Linked DNA regions of Labrys monachus. The protein of the gene in region 1 interacts with the protein of each later gene in a pairwise test. Links are inferred from orthologs where the notes say so. Each region holds a gene or a part of one and is shown on either strand. Other genes may lie near its edges. The genes, in order: J3R73_RS01945 and ptsN.

What was found.
Region 2: the proteins of J3R73_RS01945 (region 1) and ptsN interact in binary tests that used the Escherichia coli proteins (3 or more experiments, as listed by UniProt). The link is inferred for Labrys monachus from one-to-one orthologs.

Annotation. Positions count from the first base shown.
Region 1 is NZ_JAUSVK010000001.1:426,694-437,194, forward strand. The notes cover bases 2,534-5,728. They hold J3R73_RS01945 (DUF4118 domain-containing protein), read right to left. Parts: upstream 5,413-5,728; coding sequence 2,734-5,412; downstream 2,534-2,733. Other genes in these bases: J3R73_RS01940 (response regulator), read right to left, coding at 2,534-2,651; kdpC (potassium-transporting ATPase subunit KdpC), read right to left, coding at 5,557-5,728. Outside these bases: J3R73_RS01930 (LysR family transcriptional regulator ArgP), read right to left, coding at 138-1,049; J3R73_RS01935 (LysE/ArgO family amino acid transporter), read left to right, coding at 1,141-1,740; more of J3R73_RS01940, read right to left, coding at 1,971-2,533; more of kdpC, read right to left, coding at 5,729-6,162; potassium-transporting ATPase subunit KdpB, read right to left, coding at 6,370-8,421; potassium-transporting ATPase subunit KdpA, read right to left, coding at 8,435-10,144; kdpF (K(+)-transporting ATPase subunit F), read right to left, coding at 10,452-10,501. UniProt on the Escherichia coli protein: Member of the two-component regulatory system KdpD/KdpE involved in the regulation of the kdp operon. KdpD may function as a membrane-associated protein kinase that phosphorylates KdpE in response to environmental signals.
Region 2 is NZ_JAUSVK010000001.1:2,282,575-2,292,678, reverse strand. The notes cover bases 1,050-3,847. They hold ptsN (PTS IIA-like nitrogen regulatory protein PtsN), read right to left. Parts: upstream 2,782-3,847; coding sequence 2,317-2,781; downstream 1,050-2,316. Other genes in these bases: J3R73_RS10350 (2-hydroxyacid dehydrogenase), read right to left, coding at 3,737-3,847; hpf (ribosome hibernation-promoting factor, HPF/YfiA family), read right to left, coding at 2,919-3,500; J3R73_RS10365 (glutathione S-transferase family protein), read right to left, coding at 1,618-2,259; dapB (4-hydroxy-tetrahydrodipicolinate reductase), read left to right, coding at 1,050-1,586. Also shown: tRNA (adenosine(37)-N6)-threonylcarbamoyltransferase complex dimerization subunit type 1 TsaB, read left to right, coding at 1-197; J3R73_RS10375 (GNAT family N-acetyltransferase), read left to right, coding at 194-685; more of dapB, read left to right, coding at 771-1,049; more of J3R73_RS10350, read right to left, coding at 3,848-4,678; J3R73_RS10345 (ABC transporter ATP-binding protein), read right to left, coding at 4,740-6,368; modB (molybdate ABC transporter permease subunit), read right to left, coding at 6,555-7,262; J3R73_RS10335 (polyhydroxyalkanoate depolymerase), read right to left, coding at 7,345-8,706; J3R73_RS10330 (alpha/beta fold hydrolase), read left to right, coding at 8,856-9,923; J3R73_RS10325 (sugar phosphate isomerase/epimerase family protein), read left to right, coding at 10,056-10,104. UniProt on the Escherichia coli protein: Seems to have a role in regulating nitrogen assimilation.

The DNA.
Region 1 (10,501 bases):
CGACCGAAAGCCCATATGAGGCGCCCACCCTCCCCTGGAGGGGGGGTCGACGCGCAGCGTCGGGGTGGGGTGACCCCGCCTCGCTGGAAAGGATTGTTTTCAAGCACGACCTGCGTTTCGCACCCCACCCCGGCCTTTCAGGCCGACCCTCCCCCTCCAGGGGAGGGAGGGGCGGCCAGCCGGGTCCGTGCCGTCCGTACGATCGAGGCGGTGATGTCTTTCAGCGCGCCTTCCACCGCCCGGCTCCAATGCCAGAACAGCGGGACCAGCAGGGGCCGGCCCGGCACCAGCGCGACCAGCCGGCCCGCCGCCAGATGCGGTTCGACCAGCGAGGCGGGGTTCATGCCCCAGCCGATGCCGGCGAGCGCCGCGTCGACGAAGCCGTGCGAGGACGGGATCCAGTGGCTGGGCCGGGGCAAAGACTGCCCGAAGGTCTCGGCGAGCCAGCGGTCCTGCAATTCGTCGCTGGTGTTGAAGGTGATGCTTGGGGCGGCCCGCAGGGCGTCTTCGCCGACGCCGCCGGCGAACCAGCGCCGCATGAAGGCCGGGCTCGCCGTGGCGATGTAGGTCTGCGCGCCCAGGGACCGGCTGCCGCAGCCGCGGACGGGTCCGGGCGCAGTGCTGACGGCCGCGCTGACCTCGCCGCGCCGCAGCCATTCGGCCGTGTTGCTCTCGTCGTCGATGACGAGGTCGAACAGCCGTTCCTCGATGCCGGCGAGGGCCGGGACGAACCAGGTGGCGAGGCTGTCGGCGTTGACGGCGATGCGGATGGTCGGCGCCCGCCCGGCCGGGATCACCGGGCCGAGATCGGCGCGCAGGCTGAGTTCCATCAACCCGATCTCCTCGACATGCCGGCACAGGCGCTTGCCGGCGGCGGTCGCCGTGCAGGGCTGGCCGCGCACGATCAGGCTGGTGCCGAGCCGCTCCTCGAGCAGCTTCACCCGCTGCGAGATCGCGGACGGCGTCACGCCGATTTCCCGCGCCGCCTTGTCGAAGCTGCCGGTGCGCACGACGCGGGCCATGGCGTCCATGAGGGCATAGTCGAGCATGGATTAGTTTTTCTAAATCACGATTAAATTATATCAATTTTCTAATTGTTGGGATGCGGCTAGTCAAATCGCTCTCCACAGGGATGTCGCCATGACCACGGCTCTGCTCTCCGGATTTCTGCTCGGTCTCAGCCTCATCGTGGCGATCGGCGCGCAGAACGCTTTCGTTCTGCGCCAGGGGCTGCGGCGCGAACACGTCTTCGCCGTCTGCCTCGCCTGCGCCCTGTCGGATGCCGTCCTGATCACCGCGGGCGTAGCGGGCTTCAGCGTCGTCGGTGCCGAATTGCCCTGGCTCGAACCGGCGATGCGCTATGGCGGGGCGGTCTTCCTCATCGCCTACGGGCTGCGCAGCTTCCGCGCGGCGCTGCTCGACACCGGGACGCTCGCCCCCTCGGCCATCGACAGCCCGGGCCTGGCGCGGACGCTGACCACCTGCCTCGCCTTCACCTGGCTCAATCCGCATGTCTATCTCGACACCGTCATGCTGCTCGGGTCGATCTCGACGCAATATGAGGGCGACAAGGCGGCCTTCGGCATCGGAGCCGGCATGGCCTCCTTCCTGTTCTTCTTTTCGCTCGGCTACGGCGCGCGGCTCCTGCGGCCGCTTTTCGCCCGGCCCGGTTCCTGGCGCGTGCTCGACGCCTCCGTCGGCATGACGATGTGCGGGCTGGCGCTGAAGCTGGTGGTGTAGAACCCTTCCCCGGGACCGCAGGCTTTCAGGCTGCTTCTTGCCCCATACGCCAACCCAGGCCCCGACTGGAGGGTCGATCACCGATCGACCTCTTCCTTTCCTGCAAGCTCGGTGTTGCCAAGAAGGGCGATCGGGTGATCGCCCCTCCAAAGTCACGCCTTGCCTGGCAGAGCCAGCGCATGGGAGTTCGAAACCTGCTGTCCCGGGAAGACCATGCCTTCCGAAGAGCGTTACGCCTCGTCCCGGATCCTGTAGCCGATGCCGGGCTCCGTCTGGATGATCCTGGGGTTGGCGGGGTCGCGTTCGATCTTGGCCCGCAACTGGCCGATGAAGACCCGGAGGTAATGCAGGTCGTCGCCATGCGCCGTGCCCCATACCGAGGTCAGCAGATGGCGATGGGTGACGACGCGGCCGGCATGGCGCACCAACATGGCGAGGAGGTCGTATTCCTTCGGGGTCACCCGGATCGGCTCGCCGTCGCGGGTGACCAGGCGCTTCAGCGTGTCGATGACGAGGCCGTCGGTTTCGAAGCGCGTCGAGGCCCCGGCGTCCTGCGCCTTGTGGCGCAAGGCGTTGCGGATGCGGGCGATGAGCTCGCCGATGCCGAAGGGCTTCTCGACATAGTCGTCCGCGCCGAGGTCGAGCGCGGCGATCTTCTCCGTCTCGCGGTCGCGCGCCGACAGCACGATGATCGGCACCTTCGACCATTCCCGCACCTTGGCGATGATCTCCTTGCCGTCCATGTCCGGAAGGCCGAGATCGAGGATGACGACATCGGGCGCCGCCGTGGCGATCAGGCGCATGGCATCGGCGCCGTTGGCGGCGTCGGCGACCTCGTAGCCCGCGGCGGTGAGGGCCGGCTTGAGGAAGCGTTGGATCTGCGGCTCGTCGTCGACAACCAGGATGCGCATCGGGTCGGGATCGGCTTTGAAAGAGGAGAGGCGATGCCTCGTAGCCGACGCATACAGCAAGATACCGCTCTCCCGAAGCGTCTTACGCGGCGATGGGCAGGCGGATGACGATGCGCGTCCCGCGCTTGCGGACGGCCGGGCTTTCCGCGACGATGGTGCCGCCCATCGCCTCGACGAAGCCGCGGCAGATCGACAGGCCGAGCCCGGTGCCGGCGGCGCGTCCGTCCACCTTGCCGCGGCGGTAGAATTTGTCGAAGATGCGTTCTAGATCGGCCGGCGGGATGCCCTTGCCCTGGTCGATGACCGAGATCAGCACCTCGCCGCCTTCGCGCCGCGCATAGATCGCGGTCGGCGTGTCGGCGGCGCCATATTTATGCGCATTGTCGATCAGGTTGAACAGCACCTGTCCGAGCAGGGCGCTGTCGCCGCGCACGGGCGGCAGGTCCGGTGCGATGCTGACGTCGATGGCACGGTCGGGAAAGGCCTTGCGCGCGCGGTCGGCCGCCGCGCGGACGACGTCGGCGATGTCGACCCAGTCCCGCCGCGCGTTGAGCGCCCCCGCCTCGATGCGCGTCATGTCCAAGAGATTCGAGACGAAGCGCGACAGCCGCGCCGCCTCCTCCTCGATGGAGGCCAGGAGGTCGTCGCGGCTCGCCGCGCTCATGCGCTCGCCCAATTGCCGCAGGCTGGTGACCGCGCCGGTGATCGAGGCGAGCGGCGTGCGCAAATCGTGCGAGATCGAGGAGAACAGCGCGCTGCGCAATTTCTCGCTCTCCTCGAGGGCAGCGGTGCGGGCGCTGTCGCGGGCGAGGCGGGCGCGGTCGACGGCGATGGCCGTCTGGTCGAGGATGGCGACGAGAATGCGGTCCTCGGTCGGCGTCAGGCCGGGCCCACCTTCCGGCCGCTCGAAGCCGAAGACGCCGACGGCGCCGTGCGGCGTGAGGAGGGGGCGGTACTGGAAAGCGAGGTTGGGCAGCGTGCCCGTGCCCCTGCCGGCATTCTCCCTCTTCTCGAAGGCCCAGCGCAGGGCGGTCATGTCGGTGGTGTCGAGCGCGATGTCGGGCGGCCATGCCGCGGTCACGGTGAGTTCGTCCTCGATCGGCACGGCGAGGATCACGCGTCCGCCGAGCGTCGCCTGGGCATGGGCCGCGGCGGCCCACAGCACGTCGTCCACGCTGGTGATGCCGGAGAGCTTGCGGGAGAACTCGTAGAGCGCCTGGGTGCTGGCGGCCCGCCGGCCGGCTCCCTCCGCCCGGTCGCGCACGCGACCGGCGAGATCGCCGGTGGTGACGGCGACGATGAGGAAGATGACGAGCGCGAACAGCTCGTGCGGCTCGGCGATGGTGAAGGTGTAGACCGGCGCGATGAAGAAGAAATTATAGGTGAAGAAGGAGAGGATGGCGGCGGCAATCGCGGCGGTGCGTCCGATCGTCAGCGCGCAGAGCAGCACCGCCATCAGGAACAGCATGGAGACGTTGGGCAGGGGCACGAAGTGCTGCAGGCCCAACCCGATGGCGACGGCGGCGGCGACGGAGCCGACGGCGAGCGCGCCGGCCTTGGCCATGGGCAGCAGCGCCAGGCGCGGCCGCCTGCCGGGGGTCGGCGGGGGCTCGGTATCCTCGCTCGTCACCACATAGATGCCGATGTCGCTGGAGCGGCGCAGCAGGGCGTCGGGCAGGGAGCGGCCGGCGATGCGCCGCCACCAGCCGGCTTCGCCGCGGCCGAGCACGATCTGGGTGGCATTCTCGCGGCGGGCCAGGCGCAGGATCTCGCCGACATAGTCGTGCCCGCTGACGCGCCGCGTCTCGGCGCCGAGCCGCTCGGCGAGCAGGAAGGTCTGGTCGAGCCGATGCATGGCGACGGGGTCGGCGATGTCCTGGCCCGGACGCTCGATCGTCACCACCAGCCAATGGGCGTTGAGGCCGTTGGCGAGCCGGCCGGCGGTGCGCACCACCTTTTCCGACAGCGCGTCGGTGCCGATGCAGACCAGCAGGCGGTCCGCCGTCTCCCACGGTCCCTCGATGGCGTTCTGGCGCAGATAGTCGATCATCTGATCGTCCACCCGGTCGGTGGTGCGGCGGAGCGCCAGTTCGCGCAGCGCGGTGAGATTGCCGGGCTTGAAGAAGCCTTCGGTGGCCCGCCGGGCGTTCTCGGGCAGATAGACCTTGCCGGCTTCCAGGCGCTGGATCAGCTCGGTCGGCGTGATGTCGACGACGATGACCTCGTCGGCCTTCTTGAGCACGCTGTCCGGCACGCTCTCGCGCACGGTGACGCCGGTGATGCGCGAGACGACGTCGACCAGGCTTTCGAGATGCTGGATGTTGACGGCCGTCCAGACGTCGATGCCGGCGCCGATCAGTTCCTCGACGTCCTGGTAGCGTTTGGGATGGCGGCTGTCAGGCGCATTGCTGTGGGCGAGTTCGTCGACGACGATGAGCCTGGGACGGCGGGCGAGCGCCGCATCGATGTCGAACTCCTCGAGCGCCCGGCCGCGATAGTCGATCCGGCGGCGGGGCAGCACTTCGAGTCCCTCGATCAGGGCCGCCGTCTCGGCGCGGCCGTGGGTCTCGGCGATACCGATGACGACGTCGACGCCCGCATCGCGCTCGCGGCGCGCCCGCGACAGCATCGCATAGGTCTTGCCGACGCCGGGGGCGGCCCCGAGAAAGACGGTGAGGCGCCCGCGGCCCTCCCGGCCTGCGAGCGCCAGCAACGCATTCGGATCGGGACGGGCATCGGTGTCGCGCGCGGGAAGGGGCATGCGGTCCTGCAAGACGAAAGCGTCATCCCGCAAGCGGCGCGAAGCGCCTCGGCACGCATGCGGGATCGATTGAAGGCCGGCTCGTCAGGCGTTCGGAGGCCGCGAGGCGGCGCTTGGTGCCGCTCCGCGTCCCGCCTGTTTGTCTCATTTCGCCTTGACGGCATCAAGGGCGAGGTTGAGCGCCAGCACGTTGACGTGCGCCTCGCCGACAAGGCCGGCGAGGCGGCCCTGCGTCTGCGCATCGACCAGCGCCTTCACCTGATCCTCCGGCAGGTTGCGGGCCTTGGCGATGCGAGAGACCTGGAGGGCGGCGAAGGCCGGCGAGATGTCCGGATCGAGGCCGGAGCCGGAGGTCGTGACGGCGTCGGCGGGAACCTCGCCCGCCACGCCCTGCTTGCGCAGATCGGCGATGCCGGCGGTGATGCGGTCGACCAGGGGCTTGGAGGTCGGACCGAGATTGGAGCCGGTCGAGTTGTCGGCGTTATAGGGCGCGGCGACCGTCTTGGTGGCGTCGTTGGGATCGGCCGCCGAGGTCGCGGAGGGGCGCCCCTGGAAATAGCGGTCGGTGGTGAAGTTCTGGCCGATCAGGGCGGATCCCACCACCTTGCCGCCGTCGAGGACCAGGCTGCCATTCGCGGCGGACGGAAAGACATATTGGCCGATGCCGGTGATGAGGAGAGGATAGATGCCGCCGGTCAGGATGGTGAACAGGACCATCATCACGATGGCCGGGCGCAGATGGATAAGCATGGCGTGCTCCTTGGAGCGGAAGGTTGGATGACTGCGGTGTGGCCCCCCTCCCCTGGAGGGGGAGGGTCGATGCGGAGCGTCGGGGTGGGGGTGCCTTCTTCGTAAAAGCAATCTCCACATGAACCTTCGTGGTGGCACGTTTCCCACCCCGCCCCGGCCTTTCAGGCCGACCCTCCCCTTCCAGGGGAGGGTGAAGATGCGATCGCCTCACACGAGGTGCAGGGCCGCGACGAGAAGATCGACGGCCTTGATGCCGACGAACGGCACGAGGATGCCGCCGAGCCCGTAGACCACCAGGTTGCGCCTGAGCAGCGCCGCCGCCCCGACCGGACGATAGGTGACGCCCTTCAGGGCCAGCGGGATCAGCGCGACGATGATCAGCGCGTTGAAGATCACGGCCGACAGGATGGCCGATTGCGGCGAAGCGAGGTGCATCACGTTGAGCGCCCCCAGTTCCGGATAGGTCGCGATGAACAGCGCCGGGATGATGGCGAAATATTTCGCCACGTCGTTGGCGATCGAGAAGGTGGTGAGGGCGCCGCGCGTCATCAGGAGCTGCTTGCCGATGCCGACGATCTCGATCAGCTTGGTCGGGTTCGAGTCGAGGTCGACCATGTTGCCCGCCTCGCGCGCGGCCTGCGTGCCGGTCTGCATGGCGACGCCGACATCGGCCTGGGCGAGGGCGGGGGCGTCGTTGGTGCCGTCGCCGCACATGGCGATCAGCCGGCCGCCGGTCTGCTCCCTGCGGATATAGGCGAGCTTGTCCTCCGGCGTCGCTTCGGCGAGGAAGTCGTCGACCCCGGCCTCCGAGGCGATGGCCGCGGCGGTGACCGGATTGTCGCCCGTGACCATCACGGTGCGGATGCCCATGGCCCGCAGCTCGGCGAAGCGCTCCTTGATGTCGGGCTTGACCACGTCCTTGAGATGGACGACGCCGAGGATGCGGCCGCCCTCGGCGACGCCCAGCGGCGTGCCGCCGGTGCGGGCGACCCGGTCGACCGCCTGCCTGAAGGCGGGCGGCGCGGCGTCGGCGGCGACGCCGGCGAACTTCAGGACGGCATCCACCGCGCCTTTGCGGATCGAGCGGCCGTCGAAGTCGATGCCGGACAGGCGCGTCTGCGCGGCGAAGGGGATGACGGTCGAGGGCCGGCCGGCGAGATCGGGCTCCTCGACGCCGTAATCGCCTTTGGCGAGCGCGATGATCGAGCGGCCTTCCGGCGTCTCGTCGGCGAGGCTCGCCAGCACGACCACCGCGGCGAGCTGCTCCTCGGTCACGCCCGGCACCGGCAGGAATTCGGTGGCCATGCGGTTGCCGAAGGTGATGGTGCCGGTCTTGTCGAGCAGCAGCGTGTCGACGTCGCCCGCCGCCTCGACGGCACGGCCCGAGGTCGCCACCACATTGAAGCGGATCAGGCGGTCCATGCCAGCGATGCCGATGGCGGAGAGGAGGCCGCCGATCGTGGTCGGGATCAGCGTCACCAGCAGCGCCACCAGCACGGTGACGCTGACGATCGTGCCGGAATAGCCGGCCAGGCCCCACAGCGTGGCGACGGCGATCAGGAAGATCAGCGTCATGCCCGAGAGCAGGATCGAGAGGGCGATCTCGTTCGGCGTCTTCTGGCGTTCGGCTCCTTCGACGAGCGCGATCATGCGGTCGATGAAGGAGGAGCCCGGCTGGGTGGTGATGCGCACCTTGATCCAGTCGGACAGGACCTGCGTGCCGCCGGTGACGGCCGAGCGGTCGCCGCCGGATTCGCGGATCACCGGCGCGGATTCGCCGGTGATCGCACTTTCGTTGACCGAGGCGACGCCCTCGACCACCTCGCCGTCGCCGGGAACGAGGTCGCCCGCCTCGACGATGACGATATCCCCGACATTGAGCTTGTCGGCCACGACCGACTCGTACCGGTCGCGCGGAGCGGTGGCGGACGGCAGGCGCTTGGCCTTGAGGTCGGACTTGGTGCGCCGGAGGCTTTCGGCCTGCGCCTTGCCGCGCCCTTCGGCGACGGCTTCGGCGAAGGTGGCGAACAGCACGGTGAACCACAGCCAGGCCGCGATCTGGGCGGGGAAGGTCACGCCGTCGCCGTGCACGAGGTCCCGCAGGCACAGCACGGTCACCAGGGCGGCGACGACTTCGGTGACGAAGATCACGGGGTTGCGGACGAGCAGCCGCGGATCAAGCTTGACGAAGGCGTCCCGGATGGCCGGCAGCAGGATGGAGGCATCGAACATCGACGGCGAATTCGGTTTGGAAGACATGATTGCCATTCCCTCAGAAGGTTTTGCCGGCGAGCATCAGGAAGTGCTCGACGATGGGCCCCAGCGCGAGCGCGGGGAAGAACTGCAGGCCGCCGACGATCAGGATGATGCCGACGAGAAGGCCGACGAACAGCGGCGTATGGGTCGGGAAGGTGCCGGCCGAGGCGGGCACCTTGGTCTTGGCGGCGAGCGAGCCGGCGATGGCCATCACCGGCACGACATAGCCGAAGCGTCCGGCGACCATGGCGATGCCCAGGGTGGTGTTGAACCAGGGCGTATTGGCCGACAGGCCGGCGAAGGCCGAGCCGTTGTTGCCGACGGCGGAGGAATAGGCGTAGAGGATCTCGGTCAGCCCGTGCGGGCCGCCATTGGCGATCTGCGAGACGGCGAAGGGCAGCATGGCCGAGACGCCGGTGAAGCCGAGGATGGCGGTCGGCAGGATGAGGATCGCCAGCATGGCGAATTTCATCTCGCGCGCCTCGATCTTCTTGCCGAGGAATTCGGGGGTGCGCCCCACCATCAGGCCGGCGATGAACACGGTGAGCACGGCGAAGACGATCATGCCGTAGAGACCGGATCCGACGCCGCCCGGCAGCACTTCGCCGAGCTGGATCAGGAAGAGCGGGACCATGCCGCCGAGCGGCGTGAGCGAGGCGTGCATGGCGTTGACGGCGCCGCAGGAGAGGCCCGTCGTCGCGGCGACGAACAGCGCGGTCATCGCCTGGCCGAAGCGGATCTCCTTGCCTTCCATATTGCCGAGAGCCGGATCGACGCCGAGATGGGCGAGGATCGGATTGCCATAGGTCTCGGCCCAGTAGACGATGCCGACGCCGGCGATCAGGATGATGGCCATGGCGGCCAGCAGCGCCCAGCCCTGGCGCAGGTTTCCGACCATCCGGCCGAAGGTGTAGACCAGCGCCGAGGAGATCGCGAGCATCGAGAAGATCGAGAGATAATTGGCGAGCGCCGACGGATTCTCGAAGGGATGGGCCGAATTGGCGTTGAGGAAGCCGCCGCCATTGGTGCCCAGCTGCTTGATGGCTTCCTGGCTGGCGATCGGTCCGAGAGCGATGGTCTGCTTGGCTCCCTCCAGCGTGGTGGCGTCGACCGCGCCGAGCAGGGTCTGCGGGATGCCGGCGGCGATGAAGGCGATGGCGACGATGATGGCGAGGGGCAGCAGCACATAGAGCGTGCAGCGCGTGAGATCGACCCAGAAATTGCCGACCGTCTTGGCGCCCGAGCGGGCGAAGGCCCGGGTGACGGCGATGGCGAGGGCGATGCCGGTCGCGGCCGACATGAAGTTGTGCACCGTCAGCGCGAACATCTGGCTGAAATTGCTCATCGTCTGTTCGCCGGCATAGGACTGCCAGTTCGTGTTGGTGAGGAAGCTCACCGAGGTGTTGAACGCGAGATCCGGCGTCAGATTGTCGAAGCCCTGCGGATTGAGCGGCAGATAGGCCTGCAGGCGGAAGATCGCGTACATGACGATGAAGCCGGCGGCGCTGAACATCAGCATGGCCAGCGTGTAGGTGAGCCAGTTCTGCTCCCTGTCGGGATCGATGCCCGACAGGCGGTAGAAGCCCGTCTCGACCGGAGACAGGATCGGCGACAGGAAGGTTCTGCGGCCCTCGAAGACGTGGGCCATGAAGGCGCCCAGCGGCTTGACCGCCAGCAGGACCGCCGCGAACAGAAGGATGATCTGGAGCCATCCGTTCAGGGACATGGAATTTCTCCAAAAGGGCATGGCGCCTTCGTTCTGCGGGCCTGAAGGCCGGCAGAACGAAGGGGCTCCATGCGATTGCGAAAGCGGGGAAGCGGGATCGTTCGGGGCGAAGCGGTCCCGCCCCCTTCGCGGCGTCACGCGGCGCGGGGGAGGCCGGTGGCATGGCGCGAAAGGAAAGGGTTTCCGGCACGGACGGACGCGTCGGGACGAGGGGCTCGGGCCCGGCGGCAAGGCGTTGAACGTGACGGGTTCGGATCGCGGTACCCCGCCATGACGAGGCGTGGCCCGATCCGAAGCCGTCGCGGCGCTAGAAGCGCTCGGGCTTCAGCAGCGTTGCGACGAGATAGGCGGCGAGCG
Region 2 (10,104 bases), 1.9 Mb from region 1 along the record:
CCTCCCCCCTCCTGCTGGCCGAGGCCAAGGCGGCGGGGACCGCCGGGATCATCGTCGACAGCCGGCCGGCGCCGGACATCGCGTGGGTCGCCCAGCTCGGGCTGCTCGCCGATCCCGCGGAATCGCCGCCGCGGCCCTATTATCTCAAGCCCGCCGACGCCACGCCGCAGCAGAACGGCCAGGTTGCACGGCAATGAGCGGGAACTGGCCCTGGTTCGGCAGGCCGCAGCCGCCGGTCGTCGCCGATGCGCAGACCGCCGATGCGGCCGGGCTCGCCGCCATCCATGCCGCCAGCTTCGAGCGGGGCTGGGACATCTATGAATTCGAGCACCTGCTCGCCGACCGCATGGTGGTCGCCCATGTGGCGCGGCCGGGAGGGCGCGGCAGTCCGACGGGCTTTGCCATGTCCCGCCTCGTCCTGGACGAAGCCGAGATCTTTACCGTCGCCGTGGCGCCGGCGGCACGGCGGACGGGGCTGGCCACCCTGCTGATGCAGCATCATCTGGCGCGCCTCGCCGCCGCCGGCATCAAGAAGGTGTTCCTCGAAGTCGCGGAGGACAATGTCGCGGCGCGCCGGCTCTATGACCGCCACGGCTTCGTCGAGATCGGACGGCGCGCCGCCTATTACGCCCGCAAGGGCGGAGCCGCCGCCGCGGCGCTCGTCATGGAACGAAGCCTGCGCTGATGCCGTGCGATGTTTCAACCACGCGTCACCCCGACGTTCGACGGACCGCGAACCGTTCGGCACAATCGGCACAAGGAGAAGAACGATGGCGGATATGAGGCTCGTGGTAGCGGGCGCCGGCGGGCGCATGGGGCAGGCCCTCGTCCGGCTGATCGGCGCGACGCCCGGCGTCGTCCTCGCCGGCGCCATCGAGCGGGCGGGCTCCCCCCTGATCGGCCAGGACGCCGGCAGGCTGGCGGGCCTCGAACCCAATGGCGTCCTCGTCACCGACGATCCGCTCGCCCTCCTCACCGGCGCCGAGGGCATCGTCGACTTCACCGCCCCGGCGGCGACGGTGGAGCTCTCGGCCCTCGCCGCGCAGATGCGCATCGTGCATGTCGTCGGCACCACCGGCCTGTCCAGCGAGGACATGGCGCGCCTGAGGGCGGCCGGCCGCCATGCCGTGATCGTGCAGTCGGGCAATATGAGCCTCGGCGTGAACCTGCTCGCAGCCGTGGTCAAGCGGGTGGCCAGGAGCCTCGACGCCGAATTCGACATCGAGATCCTCGAAATGCATCACAACCGCAAGGTCGACGCGCCCTCGGGCACCGCGCTCCTGCTCGGGGAAGCGGCCGCCGCCGGGCGCGGCGTCGATCTCGCCGGCCATGCGGACCGGGTGCGGGACGGCCACACCGGCGCGCGCCAGAAGGGGCATATCGGCTTTGCGACCCTGCGCGGGGGCACGGTCGTCGGCGAGCACAGCGTGATCTTCGCCGGCGAGGGCGAGAGGATCGAATTCTCGCACAAGGCGGAGAGCCGCACGATCTTCGCGAACGGCGCGCTCAAGGCGGCGATGTGGGGCCAGGGGCGCAAGCCGGGCCTCTACACGATGGCCGACGTGCTCGGCCTCGCCGACCTGTAGCGGGACGGAGGTCGGCCTGGCCGGCCGGGGATCAGCGCACGCGCAGATCCTCGTAGGAAATCATGACATGCTCCCGGAACGCCGCCCGCTCCGTCAGCCGGTCGTAGTAGCGGCGCAGGGCGGGATGGCCGGGCCGCTCGATCGCCATGTCGAAATAGCGGTAGAGCACATGGCCGAACTGGATATCGGCGAGCGTGAAGGCTTCGCCCGCCAGATGGGCATGGCGGGCGAGGCGGGTCTCGGCGATGTCCAGCCTGGCGCCGAGTTCGCCGACCGCCCGGCGGATCGCCGCCTCGTCGCGGTCCTTCGGCGCCGTGCGCACGGCGCGCCAGAAGATCGGCACCGTGAAGTTCAGGGCGATATTGATCTTCGACCATTCGGCCCACATGTCGACCCGGCTGCGCGTCTCGATGTCCGCAGGCCAGAAGGGCGGCTCGCCATAGCGATTGGCGAGATAGCGCAGGATCGCGCCCGTCTCCCACAACGGCTCGCCCTCCCCGTCCCGCAGCACCGGAACCGTGCCGTTGGGATTCATCGCCAGGAAGGCCGGCGTGTCGTTGCCGCCATAGTTGTGGCCGACGTCGTGCCGCCTGAACGCAAGCTCCAATTCGCCGATGCACCACATCAGCGCCTGCACATTCGACGATGTCTTGCGTCCCCAGACCGTCAACATGCCAGCAGCCCTCCCGCGGCGGCCGCAGGCGGTCATCGCACCGCGGGCCGGTCCGTCCTATGCAGCGTGGGATGCCGGCTCGTCGCAGAGGATGGCGTGGAGCCCCGCGCCGTCGCGGGTCGCGCGCAATTTCTGGACGATGCCGGGATCCCGCAACATGCGCGCGATACGCGACAGCGCACGCAGATGGTCGGCGCCCGCGCTTTCGGGGGCCAGCAGCAGGAAGATCAGGTCGACGGGCTGGCCATCCAGCGCCTCATAGTCGATCGGCCTTTCGAGCCGGGCGAAAAGACCGAAAATCCGGTTGATCTTGCCGAGCTTGCCGTGCGGAATGGCGATGCCGTTGCCGACGCCGGTGGATCCCAGCCGCTCGCGCTGCAGGAGCGTGTCGAAGATTTCGCGTTCGCCGATACCGGTCAAAGCCGCCGCCTGGGCGGAAATTTCCTGCAAAGCCTGCTTTTTTGAGTTTACCTTCAGCGCCGGAAGCACCGCATCCTGCGGCAGCAGATCGCTCAGAGGCATCGAATTCCTCGCGGATGGTTCGAGCACGGCCGCACTCGAGGCGATCGTCGGCTCAATCTTGTTCGTGTTTGCCTGCCGGTTCGCCACCGGCCCGGCGCCCGCCTCTCGTCGAGGCAGGCGCATGATTGATGGGCCGGTCAGGATGCGTCCGCCGCAACATGCGGCAGGTCGATCCAGCCGATATGGCCGTCGGAGCGGCGGTAAACCACGTTCACGCGGCCATGTCCAGCGTGGCGAAACACCAGGGCTCCGGCGCCGGTCAGATCGAGGTCGGTCACCGCCTGGCTGACCGAGAGGCGTTTCATGCGCTTGGAATTCTCGGCGACGATCACCGGCGTGAATTCGCCGGGCGCCGCTTCCTCCTCGTCCGGGGCGGCGATGACGTAGTCGATGGATTCGCCGTCGGCCCCCGAGTCGGGCCCGGCATGATAGTCCTTGATGCGGTGCTTGTAGCGCTTGAGCCGCTTTGTGAGCCGTTCCGTCGCCAGGTCGACACTGGCATGCGGGTCATGCGCCATCGATTCCGTCTGCAGCGTAAGACCCGTGGAGAGATGGATGAGGCAGTCGGTCCGAAACCCCGTCCCCTCCCTCTTAACGGTGACATGTCCGGTATAGTCGTGGTCAAAATACTTCGACAGGCTATCGGCCACCCGCGCCTGGACGTGGGTACGCAACGCCTCGCCAATGTCGAGATTTTGTCCGGAGACACGCAAGGTCATGCTTCGCTCCGCTTCTGAGATAAGCAGGCCTGAGGGGCCTGCATCCACGAACCGGCCGTCAGGACCGGCCCACCCATCTAGGTAGGACCGTCTTGATCCCGCGTCAACGCCGATGCGTTTTCGCCCCGCCTTAAAAGGATGTAATCCACGCCGCGGCTTCCTGCCGGACGGGCTCGAATACGGCTTGTTTGTCAACGGCTTGGGCGCGGATGCCGAGGCCGGCCGGGCGCGCGCCCTCAATACTGCCTGGCGATATCCACCGGCGCCTCGAAAGGCAGGCCGCGTTCATGCCGCTCGACCTGGCGGAGCACGAAGCGGCCGACCGCCTCCTCGTCCGAGATCGAGGAATTGTGCGGGGAGATGGTGACGTTCGGATGCAGCCAGAGCGGGCTCTCGGGGGGCAGGGGCTCGCTCTCGAACACATCGAGGGTGGCGGCGCGCAGGGTGCCGTCGTCCAGCGCGGCGAGGATGTCGGCCTCGACCTGCAGGCCGCCGCGCCCGGCATTCATCAGGATCGGCGCGCCGAAGACGCCGTCGCGCGCCAGCTTCCCGAACAGGCTCCGGTCGAGGATGCCGCGCGTCGCCGGCGTCAGCGGCAGGAGCGATACGAGCAGATCCGTCCGTGCGAGAAAGCGGTCGAGGTCCTCGCCCGCGAAGCAGGGAATGGCGTCGACCTGCTTGGGCGTCCGGCTCCATCCCGCGACGTCAAAGCCCATGAGGGCGAGCTTGCGCACCGCATCGAGGCCGAGCACGCCGAGACCCATCACCCCGACGCGCAGCTCGCGCGCCTCGGGCGAGGGATCGAGCTCGCGCCAGATCCTCTGGCGCTGCAGCGCCTGGTAGCCGGCCTGGTTGCGCAGATGCATCAGCGCATGCATCACCACCCATTCGCTCATGCGGTGGGTGAGGCTGTCGTCGATCACCCGCCCGAGCGGCACCGGCGGCAGCGCGGGATCGGCCAGCACATGGTCGACCCCCGCGCCCAGAGAGACGATTCCCCGGAGATTGGGGAAGGTCGCCAGCAGGCCCGGCGGCTGCTTCCATACGGCGGCATAGGTGATCTCGGCGGGGTCGCCGACATCCGGCCAGGCGCGGATGTCGCGATCGGGCGCGAGGCGGCGCAGCCGGTCGAGCCAGCGCGCGGCGTCCCACTGGGTGATGCAGAGAAGAAGAGCCATGACAGCCGGACCTGAATGGAAGGGATGGGGGGACGCGCGGTGGCGGGCGGCGTGGTGCGGATCACTGGCTCACGGCATCGACGTCCACGGCCTCGATCGAGAAGGCCGCCGCCAGCAGCGCCTTGGTGTAGTCCTCGCGCGGATGGTCGAAGATCTCCGTCGCCGGCCCGTGTTCGACCACCTTGCCCGCCTGCATCACCATCACCTCGTTGGCAAGGGCGCGGACGACCTTGAGGTCGTGGCTGATGAAGAGATAGGCCAGCTTGTGGCGCTGCTGCAACTCGCGCAGCAGATCGACGATCTGGGCCTGCACCGACATGTCGAGCGCCGAGGTGGGCTCGTCGAGCACGACGAAGCGGGGCTCCAGCACCATGGCGCGGGCGATGGCGATGCGCTGGCGCTGGCCGCCGGAGAATTCGTGCGGATAGCGGTCCATCACCGCCGGATCGATGCCGACACCGACGAGGGTCGCCGCGACGGCCTCGCGCCTCCGGGCGGCCGACATCGCCTTGCCCTGGACCAGCAGCCCCTCCTCGACGATCTGGGCGATCGAAAGCCGCGGCGACAACGCGCCATAGGGATCCTGGAACACGATCTGCATGTCCTTGCGCAGCGGGTTCATCGCGGCCCGGCCGAGGCCCTGGATCGGCCGGCCGAGATAGGCGATCGGCCCCTTGCTCGAAATCAGGCGAAGGATGGCGAGGCCCAGCGTGGTCTTGCCGGATCCGGACTCCCCGACGACGCCGAGCGTCTGGCCCTCCTTCACCGCGACGCTGATACCGTCGACCGCCTTCACATAGCCGACGGTCCTGCGCATCAGGCCGGCCTTGATCGGGAACCAGACCTCCAGCCCTTCCGTGGTGACGATGGTGCGGGCATCGGGATCGAACGGCGTTGGCCGGCCTTTCGGCTCGGCGGCGAGCAGGCGCCTGGTATAGTCGCTGGTGGGGTTGGCGAACACCTCATGGGTCGGCCCGGCGTCGACGATGCGGCCCTTCAGCATGACGCAGACCCGGTCGGCGAGCTTGCGCACGATGCCGAGATCATGGGTGATGAACAGCATCGCCATGCCGGTGCGCCGCTGGATGTCCTTCAGCAAGGCGAGGATCTGCGCCTGGACCGTGACGTCGAGCGCCGTGGTCGGCTCGTCCGCGATGAGAAGGTCCGGGTCGTTCGCCAGCGCCATCGCGATCATCACGCGCTGGCGCTGGCCGCCGGACAATTGATGCGGAAAGGCATCGAGCCGCTTGTCCGCGTCGCGGATGCCGACCTGGCGCAGCAGGTCGAGCGTGCGCACCCGCGCCGCCTGCCGCGACATGCCCTGATGCACGCTGAGAATCTCGCCGATCTGCCGCTCGACGCTATGCAGCGGATTGAGCGAGGTCATCGGCTCCTGGAACACCATGGTGATGTCGGCGCCGCGCACCTTGCGCATCACCGGCTCGGGCGCGCCCATGAGATCGCGCCCCTTGAACAGGATGCGGCCGGAGGGGTGCGACGCGGCGGGATAATTGAGGAGCTGGACGATCGAGAGCGCGGTGACCGACTTGCCGGAACCGGATTCGCCGACGAGCGCCAGGGTCTCGCCCTTGTCGAGGGCGAAGGAGACGCGATCGACCGCAAGCGTGGTTTCGCCGTCCTGATGGAATGCGGCCGAGAGATCGCGGACGTCGAGAAGAGGCGTGGTCATCCGGGGCTGAATCTCGCGGTTCACGACGAAGGGCGGGTGCTCCCTCAAGCCTTAAGGCAGAATCGGGGGCAATTGAATCGGATTCTGGCGTGTTCTGCCGTCGGATCGGATCACCAGGGATTGCAAAATTCTTTTGATACCAATGCGTTAAATTGGTGGACCACCCCTGCCTGGACGCATTTTGGTTTAGCCGTCCACGCGCCCCTGGCCGATGCGGGCCCGTGCCCGCCTCGCCAAGGCTTCGGAGACGATGAGGGCGGCAAGAGCCAGCGCCACGGACACCAGGGTCAGCCGCAGGACGGTGCGGTCGCCATTGGGATCCTGGAGCGCGGTGTAGATCGCGGCGGACAGGGTCTGCGTCTCGCCGGGAATATTGGAGACGAAGGTGATGGTGGCGCCGAATTCGCCGAGCGCCTTGGCAAAGGCGAGCACCATGCCGGCGATGATGCCGGGCAAAGCGAGGGGCAGCGTCACCACGCCGAAGGCGAGGAAGGGATTGGCGCCGAGGGTGCCGGCCGCCGCCTCGAGCCGCGGGTCGACGGCCTCGATGGCCAGACGGATGGCGCGCACCATGAGGGGAAAGCCCATGACGGCGCAGGCCAGGGCCGCCCCGGTCCAGCGGAAGGCGAGCACCACGCCGAAATGCACGGCCAGAAAGGCGCCGATCTCGCCGTTGCGCCCGAACAGGACCAGCAGGACATAGCCGGTGACCACCGGCGGCAGCACCAGGGGCAGGTGGATGAGGCCGTCGAACAGCGCCTTGCCGGGAAAATCGCGGCGCGCGAGGATCCAGGCGGCGGCGATGGCCGGCACGAGCGACAGCATCGTGGCGAGCCCGGCGATCTGAAGGCTGAGCCGAAGCGCCGTCCATTCCTCAGGCGACAGCACGTCCATCGCCTTCCTCCCGGCGGTTCACCACGTCCGGCTCATGCCGACGGCCGGCGGTTCCATCGGCAGGCGCCGCAAAGCACCAGGGTCATTCCTTGACCAGGCGAGGCTTGGGGCGCTCGGCATCGGAGGAAACCGGCCGCTTGGCGGCGCCGCCGCCCCGCGGGACGACGCTCGGCGCGGCGTTGGAGCGGATGAAATCGGCGATGCGCGGCGCGATCTCCGAACGGAAGCGGGAACCGTTGAACACGCCGTAATGGCCGACGCCCATCTGGGTGTAATGGGCCTTCTTCTCCGGCGGAAGATTGACGCACAGCCCGTGCGCGGCCTGGGTCTGGCCATGGCCGGTGATGTCGTCGTTCTCGCCCTCCACGGTCAGCAGGGCGACGTTGCGGATCGCGGCGGGATCGACCGGCTTGCCCCGGTGGGTCATCTCGCCCTTGGCGAGGGCAAAATTGATGAACACGGTCTCCACCGTCTGCAGGTAGAACTCGGCGGTGAGATCCATGACCGAGAGATATTCGTCATAGAATTCGCGATGCTTCTGGGCATTGTCGCCGTCGCCGCGCACGAGGTCGAAATAGAGAGACTTGTGCGCGTTGACGTGGCGATCGATGTTCATCGTCATGAAGCCGCTCAGCTGCAGGAAGCCGGGATAGACGTCGCGCATGAAGCCGGGATGCGGAAACGGCACCTTGGTGATGACGTTGCTGCGGAACCAGTCGATGCCCTTGTCGACCGCGACGTCGTTGACCTTGGTCGGCGACAGGCGGGTATCGATCGGTCCGCCCATCAGCGTCATGGTCTGCGGGATATAGGGGTCCTGCTCGGCTTCCATGCGGGAGACCGCCGCCATCACCGGCACCGAAGGCTGGCAGACCCCGACCACATGGGTGTCGGGGCCGAGCGTGTGCAGCATGGAAATGACATAGTCGATGTAGTCGTCGAGATCGAAGCGGCCTTCCGCGGCCGGCACCATGCGGGCATCGACCCAATCGGTGATGTAGACCTCGTGATTGGGCAGGAACGCCGCCACGGTGCCGCGGAGCAGCGTCGCATAATGGCCCGACATCGGCGCCACGATCAGCAGCTTCGGGTCGGGCCGGCGAGCGCCGCGGACGGCGCGGGAAAAATGCAGGAGGTTGCAGAAGGGCCGCTGCCAGACGATTTCCTCATGCACCGCCACGCGCTCGCCGCCGACCAGCACGTCCTTGATGCCGAAGGCCGGCTTGCCGTAGCGGCGCGTCACGCGCTCGAACACCTCACAGGCGGCCACCACCGACTTGGCCCACGGCGTCTTCGAAAAGGGGTTGCCGGGATTCTCGAAGAATGCCCTGGTCGCGTCGGAAAAAGCGCGGGAGGGGCCCAGGGCCGCATGCGTGGCTTCGTAAAGCGAATAGACCGGCGCGGAGAGCACGCCGAGCCCGTCACCTGAAAAATTGTCAAACATCACAATACCCAAGGGGATGGTCTGCCCATCCCGTGCAGGTTAGCCGTCGAATTATCAACAAACTGGCGCGCTTTATGCGGGGGCGCAAGGGCCGGCGGCGTCATTCGTCTTCTAAATTGTGCAGTGCACCTTGCAGCAGGAGATCCCGGGTGTCATCCAAATTTCGTTTCCCGCCGGCATGGCGCGCCCTTCATGGGGCCGCGACGCTCGTCGCTTTCTGTCTCGCTTTCGCCTGCCTTCCGGCCGCGGCCCAGACGGCAGCCCCCGCCGGAATCCAAGGCCCCGTTTACACGCAGGCGCTGGGGATCGGCCTTGAATCCTGGCCCTATCCCTATCCCGTCCATTTCATGCCCGTCGAGGAGCAGGGTCAGGCCCTGCGCATGGCCTATATGGACGTGGCGCCGTCAGCCACGCCGAACGGGCGCACGGCCCTTCTCTTCCACGGCAAGAATTTCGACAGTTCCTACTGGCGCCTGACGATCGAGGCCCTGGCCGGCGCCGGCTATCGTGTCGTCGTACCCGACCAGATCGGCTTCAACAAATCGTCCAAGCCGGAAATCGACTACTCCTTCGATGTCCTGGCCGCCAACACCGCCCGGCTGCTCGACAGCCTGCACGTCAGCGATGTCGACCTGATCGGCCATTCGACCGGCGGCATGCTGGCCGTCCGCTTCGCCCGCACCTTTCCCTCCCGGATTCGGCGGCTCGTGCTGGAGGACCCGATCGGCCTCGAAGATTACCGCCTCTCGATTCCGCCGCAGACCACCCGGACGCTGTTCGAGGCCGAGCGCAACCAGACGGTCGAGCAGTACCGGGCCTTCATCAAGCGTTATTTCCCCGTGCTGCCCGCAAGCCAGTACGAACCCTTCGTCGAATGGCGCGCCCGCATCGGCCTCAGCGGCGAGTTCGACCGCTATGCAATGGCGGTGGCCCTGACCTACCAGATGATCTACCGCCAGCCGGTGCGCTATGAATACCGCTTCCTGGAGATGCCGATGCTGATGATGGTGGGCGGGGCCGACCGCACGACGCCGCTGCGGGCCTATGCGCCGCCCGAGGTCGCCGCCAGGATGGGCGATTTCCCGGTGCTGGCCCGGGACGCCTGCGCGGAGGCCCGGCATTGCCGCCTTGTCGTCTTTCCGGGCCTCGGCCATGTGCCGCATCTGGAGGCACCCGACGCGTTCAACCAGGACCTGCTGGCGTTCCTGCGCGAGTGATGGACCGGCCGCAACGGGCAAAGGCGGCGCCAACGGCCCCGTGTGACCGTCATTGAGATCATGCAAGGCTTGGAAATCATGTAAGGCTTGGCGTCGCCGTCCTCCCGCCATCGTTCATTTCCCAGGCCCGCCATGTCGCTTTCCATTCCAGTCGGTCTCGCCGCGCGCGAAGGCCAGCCCG